DNA from 2 places in the Variovorax sp. dw_954 genome. Region 1 is predicted to be linked to the other one. Evidence: predicted binding sites of a transcription regulator. Region 1 holds the regulator's gene; the other holds the start of a gene.
The links. The regulator HrcA, encoded in region 1, represses chaperone genes, less so after heat shock. The targets are predictions, from matches to a motif close to TTAGCACTCNNNNNNNNNGAGTGCTAA.
Positions count from the first base shown of each region.

Region 2: groES (co-chaperone GroES) is a predicted target of HrcA. The motif match lies at 1,571-1,597, and genes of this name have one in related genera.

Region 1 covers NZ_JAAVVD010000006.1:177,027-180,430, forward strand. The annotation lists gene HB681_RS12235 (bifunctional (p)ppGpp synthetase/guanosine-3',5'-bis(diphosphate) 3'-pyrophosphohydrolase) at 1-719, shown strand, start outside; gene greB (transcription elongation factor GreB) at 683-1,261, opposite strand; tRNA gene HB681_RS12245 (tRNA-Arg) at 1,378-1,454, opposite strand; tRNA gene HB681_RS12250 (tRNA-Ile) at 1,550-1,626, opposite strand; gene hrcA (heat-inducible transcriptional repressor HrcA) at 1,668-2,672, opposite strand; gene HB681_RS12260 (NAD kinase) at 2,701-3,404, shown strand, end outside.
Region 2 covers NZ_JAAVVD010000001.1:487,972-491,375, forward strand. The annotation lists gene groL (chaperonin GroEL) at 1-1,165, opposite strand, end outside; gene groES (co-chaperone GroES) at 1,195-1,485, opposite strand; gene HB681_RS02175 (ABC transporter substrate-binding protein) at 1,731-2,720, shown strand; gene HB681_RS02180 (aminotransferase class I/II-fold pyridoxal phosphate-dependent enzyme) at 2,742-3,404, opposite strand, start outside.

The DNA of each region.
Region 1 (3,404 bases):
GCAACAAAGTGCCGCCGGACGATGGCGAATACCAGGTCATCTGGGAAAAGCTGCTGCGCTTCACGGCCAACCGCTCGCGTTCCGAGCTGATGACCGACATCGGCCTGGGCCGACGCATTGCGAGCATCGTCGCCAAGCGCCTCATGTTCCTGCTGTCCGAGCGCGGCGAGAAGCCCGATGCCCTGCTGCTCACGCGCGAGCGCTTCACCGCGCACGAGACCGTCTCGCAAGGCGGTGTCACGCTCGACGGCAGCGAGAACTCGTCGGTTCGCTTCGCGCTGTGTTGCCGGCCCATTCCAGGCGATCACATCGTCGGCTACCTGGGCCACGGCGAAGGGCTCGTCGTGCATACCGACGAATGCGGCGTCGGCCAGCGCCTGCGGCACCGCGACAGCGAACGCTTCTTCGCAGTCGAGTGGGCCGAGGAACCGGTCCGCGCCTTCGAGACCGGCGTGGTCGTGACGGTGCGCAACGACAAGGGCGTGCTGGCCCGCGTGGCAGCCACGCTGGCCGAGGCCGAGGCCGACATCACGCATGTCGAGATGGCCGATGAGACGCCGCAGGATTCGACCGACCTGCGCTTCGTGATCGCGGTGCGCGACCGCGCGCATCTCGACCTGGTGCTGCGCGCCGTGAAGCGGACGCCGTCGGTGCTGGTCGCGAACCGCGTGGTGCCCGCGCCCTATTCGGCCGACCCGAGCGCACCGGGCGCCGGGTAGCGCACCGACAGCACTTCGATCTCCTGCGCGCCACGCGGCGTGACGAGCTTCACCACATCGCCCTCGCGCGCCTTCAGCAGCGCCCGGGCAATCGGCGAAATCCAGCTCACCTGCGCTTGCTGGCTCTGGGCTTCATCGATGCCGAGGATGGTGACGCTGCGCTCCTCGCCCGCGGGATCGGCGTATTCCACTGTCGCTCCGAAGAAGACCTGGTCGCTGCCGTGATGCACGGACGGGTCCGTCACCTCGGCCACTTCGAGCCGCTTGGTCAGGAAGCGGATGCGGCGATCGATTTCACGCAGCCGCTTCTTGCCATAGAGGTAGTCGCCGTTCTCGGACCGATCGCCGTTCTTTGCCGCCCAATGCACCGCCTCGACCACCTTCGGCCGCTCCTCGTCCATGAGGCTGAGCAACTCGTCACGCAGCCGTGCATAGCCTTGCGGCGTGATGTAGTTCTTGCCGCCTGGCGGCAGCGGCGGCAACCCGCCGTCCGCGCCATCGTCGTCGTCGGCGTCCGACTCTTTGGTGAATGCTTTGCTCATGGCGCCATGCTAAGTAAAAGCCTTGCCCCTTTGGCCATGGTGAACACCAGCCCCAAGGGCTGAGTTGCCGCGCAAAAAGAAAAAGCCCTCAACTTTCGTTGAGGGCTTTTGAAGAGTGGTGCGGCTGGCAGGAATTGAACCCACGACCCCTTGGTTCGTAGCCAAGTACTCTATCCAACTGAGCTACAGCCGCACAGCTTGCGATTATAGCATGTACTTTTCATGACATTCCCAACAGGGCGAAATGATTTCGTAAATGCCTTCCTGCGCAGTCCCGCAAGACCGGACTGGTAGGCCGTGTTGGACTTGAACCAACGACCAAAGGATTATGAGTCCTCTGCTCTAACCAACTGAGCTAACGGCCCGCGCGGCCGGGATTCTAGTCGGCGCCCCGTGGCCTTCTGGATTACTTGCGTCCGCTTAACGCATTGCTCACCAGTCGCGACGTGATGTCGACGATCTGGATCATGCGTTCATAGGGCATGCGCGTCGGCCCGATCACGCCGAGCGTGCCGACGACCTGCCCATCGACTTCATAGTTGGCGCTGACCACGGAGAGCTCCTCGACGGGCACGAGCTGGCTCTCGCCGCCGATGAAAATGCGCACGCCTTCGGCCCTGCTCGACGAATCCAGCAGCCGCATGAGTTGCGCCTTCTGCTCGAACAGGTCGAACGCGCGGCGCAACTGGCCCATGTCGCTGGAGAAGTCGCTGACCGACAGCAGGTTGCGCTCGCCCGACACCACGACTTCATCCTGCGCCTCGGTCAGCACCTCGCTGCTCACGACCACGGCTGCCTGCATCAGCGATGCGATCTCGCCGCGCAGCTTTTCCACTTCCGATTGAAGCCGATCGCGGACCTGCTCGATCGACAAGCCGGCAAAGTGGGTGTTGATGTAGTTGGACGCCTCGATCAGTTGCGATGGGGTGTAGTCCGTCTCCGGAAAGATCACGCGGTTCTGCACGTCGCCATCGGGCGACACGATGATCACCAGCAGGCGACGGTCCGACAGCCGCATGAACTCCAGGTGCCGGAACACCGACGGCCGCCGTGGCGCCATCACGACGCCCACGAAATGCGAAAGGTTCGACAGCAGCTGCGCCGCATTGGCGATCACCTTCTGCGGCTGGTCCGGCGAAAGTGGCGGTGTCGTGAAAGGTTCACGCCGGCTGGTCAACATGGTGTCGACGAAGAGCCGATAGCCGCGCGCCGTGGGAATCCGTCCGGCGGACGTATGCGGACTGGCGATCAGGCCCAACTCTTCGAGGTCGGACATCACGTTGCGAATGGTCGCTGGCGAAAGCTCCAGCCCCGGCGTTCGCGACAAGGTGCGAGAGCCCACGGGTTGGCCGTCCGCGATATAGCGTTCAACCAGAGTCTTCAGCAGTAGCCTGGCGCGGTCGTCCAACATCTGGCAATTTTAATGTTGTAATTTGGTCATGACCCCTCGCTTCCGGCACGTCGCCCTTATTGGCAAATACCAGGCGTCCGGCGTCCGCGCGCAGGCCGATGCACCCGACAGCGTGACCTGCGAGATCGCCACCTTTCTGGAGAGCCAAGGCTGCGAAGTCGTGGTGGAGCAGTCGGCCGACGAATCGGCCGGTTCTGGCCGCTATCGTGCCCTCACGCTGGACCAGATCGGCGAGCAATGCGACCTGGGCCTCGTGGTGGGCGGCGACGGCACCATGCTGGGCGTCGGACGCCAGCTGGCCCGCCATGGCTTGCCGCTGATCGGCATCAACCGCGGCCGGCTCGGCTTCATCACCGACATTCCGCTCGACAACTACCAGGCCACGCTGATCCCGATGCTGGCCGGCGAATTCGAGGAAGACCATCGCAGCATGATGCATGCGCAGGTGTTCCGCGACGGGCAGGTCGTCTTCACCGCCTACGCGATGAACGACGTGGTGGTGAATCGCGGCGCGACCTCCGGCATGGTTGAACTGAGCGTGTCGGTGGGCCGGCACTTCGTGGCCAACCAGCGCGCGGACGGCCTGATCATCGCGACGGCCACCGGCTCGACGGCCTATGCGCTCTCCGCCGGCGGGCCGCTTCTCCATCCGGCGATACCGGGCTGGGTGCTCGTCCCGATCGCGCCCCACACCTTGTCGAACCGGCCGATCCTGCTGCCCGACGCGGACGA
Region 2 (3,404 bases), on a different contig from region 1:
TTTCGACTTCGGTGGCAGCGCCAACCTTGATAACGGCAACACCGCCGGCCAGCTTGGCCACGCGCTCTTGCAGCTTTTCACGGTCGTAGTCGCTGGTCGCTTCTTCGATCTGAACGCGCACTTGCTTGACGCGGGCTTCGATGTCACCAGCAGCGCCAGCGCCGTCGATGATGATCGTGTTTTCCTTGCTGACTTCGATGCGGGCAGCCTGGCCCAGATCGGCCAGGGTGACCTTCTCGAGCGTCAGGCCGACTTCTTCGGCGATGACCTTGCCGCCCGTCAGGATGGCGATGTCTTCCAGCATGGCCTTGCGGCGGTCGCCGAAGCCAGGAGCCTTGACAGCCACGACCTTCAGGATGCCGCGGATCGTGTTCACGACCAGAGTAGCCAGGGCTTCGCCTTCGACTTCTTCGGCGATGATCAGCAGCGGACGGCCAGCCTTGGCGACTTGTTCCAGCGTCGGGAGCAGGTCACGGATGTTGCTGATCTTCTTGTCGAAGAGCAGGACAAACGGGTTTTCCAGGATCGCCGATTGCTTTTCCGGGTTGTTGATGAAGTAGGGCGACAGGTAGCCGCGGTCGAACTGCATGCCTTCGACGACGTCGAGTTCGCTGTCGAGCGACTTGCCGTCTTCAACGGTGATCACGCCTTCCTTGCCGACCTTGTCCATCGCGTCAGCGATGAGCTTGCCGATGGTTTCGTCGCTGTTGGCCGAGATCGAGCCGACTTGAGCGATTTCCTTCGACGTGGTGGTGGGCTTGGAAGCCTTCTTCAGCTCGGCGACCAGGGCCGTGACAGCCTTGTCGATGCCGCGCTTCAGGTCCATCGGGTTCATGCCCGCTGCGACCAGCTTGAAGCCTTCGCGAACGATGGCTTGTGCCAGGACCGTGGCGGTCGTGGTGCCGTCACCAGCGTTGTCGCTGGTCTTGGAGGCCACTTCCTTCACGAGCTGGGCGCCCATGTTCTGGAGCTTGTCCTTGAGTTCGATTTCCTTGGCGACGGACACACCGTCCTTGGTCACCGTCGGGGCGCCGAACGAACGCTCGAGCACCACGTTGCGGCCCTTGGGGCCCAGGGTCACTTTGACTGCGTTGGCCAGGATGTTGACACCCTCGACCATGCGTGCGCGGGCTTCGCCGCCGAAGACTACGTCTTTTGCTGCCATGTTTGTTTACTCCAATGAGGATGGGTTGATTACTTCTCGACGACTGCGAACAGGTCGTCTTCCTTCATGACGAGGAGCTCGTCGCCATCGACCTTGACGGTCTGGCCGCTGTACTTGCCGAACAGGACGCGGTCGCCGACCTTGACGCTCATCGCGCCCAGTTCGCCCTTGTCGTTCTTCTTGCCAGGACCGACGGCCAGCACTTCGCCCTGGTCAGGCTTCTCGGCGGCGTTGTCGGGAATGACGATGCCCGAGGCGGTCTTGGTTTCGCTTTCAATGCGCTTGACGATCACGCGATCGTGCAAAGGACGAAGTTTCAATTGCATCTCCTGATATGGATAGAAACGGGGTTGAATCCGGGCGCCAGCGAGGTTGCCGGCTGCCGATCGACCCAAAGGGGTGCTGTTAGCACTCACCTTGAGCGAGTGCTAATGATAAGGGCATTTTTTGCGGTTTCAAGGGGCTGGAAGGGGCTTTCGCCGCCGTGGCTCCAGTACGTTGGAACGCGCGTACTCCGTGGCATGATGGCCGGGCGCTCCCCCTACCCGGCAGAAAGGTGGTGCGAATGATCGACAGACGCGGATGGACGAAGGCGGCATTTGCAGCGATCGCGCTCGGCGTGCCGCTCGTCAGCGCATCGCAATCCGGGGAGCAGATCCGTCGAATCGGATTCCTGTCGGGAGGCCCGCGGCCCCCCGACGGCCTGGCTCCGGCGCCGTTGCGAAACGCACTGGACGCTGCAGGCAGCGCCGACGGCAGGCGGATCGTCTACGAGGCCCGCTGGTCCCAGGGGCACCCCGAGCAGTTGCCGGGCCTGGCCGCGGAACTGGTCGCGCTCAAGGTCGACGCCATCGTGACGGTGGGGGGACCCCCCGCGGCAGTGGCCAAGCAGGCAACGAAGACGGTGCCGGTGGTCGTCATCAACGCCGGCGACGTGGTCGAGACGGGCCTGGTGGCCAGTCTCGCCCATCCGGGCGGCAACATCACGGGCATCGACGACCCGGCGGCAGTGCTGAGCGCCAAGCGGCTGGAGTTCGTGAAGGAACTCGTTCCCCGCGCCCAGCGCGTGGCGGTGCTCTGGAACGCCGGCGACGGCGCGATGACGCTGCGCTTTCACTCGATCGAGAAGGCCGCGCCGGTGTTGGGCGTAGCGATCGATCCCCTGCCAGTGCGCGAGCCGGACGATTTCAACGTGGCGCTGGCCGCCATGAACAAGGCACGGCCCGACGCCGTGATGATGATCACCGACGCCCTCACGATCCTCAATCGGAAGCGCGTGATCGACTACGCGGCAATGCAGCGCATCCCCGCAGTCTACGAATATGCCGCCGAAGTCCGCGCGGGCGGCCTGCTGTCGTACGGCGCGGACGCCGGCGAGAACATGGCTCTGGCGGCGGACTACGTCTACCGCATCATCAAGGGCGCCAAGCCCGCCGACCTGCCCGTGGCGCAACCCAAGCGCTACCACCTGACGATCAACATGAGCACCGCCAGCAGCCTCGGCCTCTCGATCCCGACCTCGCTTCTCATTCGCGCGGACGAGGTGATTCCTTAGGCGCAGCGTCCCGCGCCATCTTCAGGCGACCACCGGCCCCAGTGTGTCGTCAAGCGCTGCCTTGATATCCGCGATGAGATCCGCCGGATCCTCCAGCCCGATCGACAGGCGCATGTGACCGTAGGTCTGGAACGCGTCCGGATAGGCGCTGGAGCCGCGACGCGCATTCTTTCCGACGTGCACGATCAGGGAAACATCGTGGCCGAGGGACACCGCCGAGACGATCAGGCGCAGGTTCGCCACGAAGCGGTTCTGCAGTTCGGGCCCGCCGTCGACGGCAAAGGCCATGACTGCGCCATATCCTTCGAACTGGCGTGACGCCAGGTCATGCTGCGGGTGCGATGTCAGTCCAGGGAATGCCACGAACGCGACGCGAGGGTCCCGGTCCAGGAAATCAGCCACCCTCTGCGCCGTGGACAGGTGCTTCGACAAGCGCAGCGGCAGCGTGACGGAGCCGCGCATGATCAGCCACGCATTGAAGGGCGAGATGGAGCCCCCGACGTCGACGAGAGCGTCGTTCTTCAACTGGCGAACCAACTCCGCGCGGCCGATCACGGCGCCACCCATCGCATCGCCATGCCCGTTGATGTACTTTGTCAGCGCATGCGCAACGAAGTCCGCCCCATGTTCCAGACCCCGGAACATCGGGGGCGGCGTGAATGTCGCGTCGATCGACAGCATGGC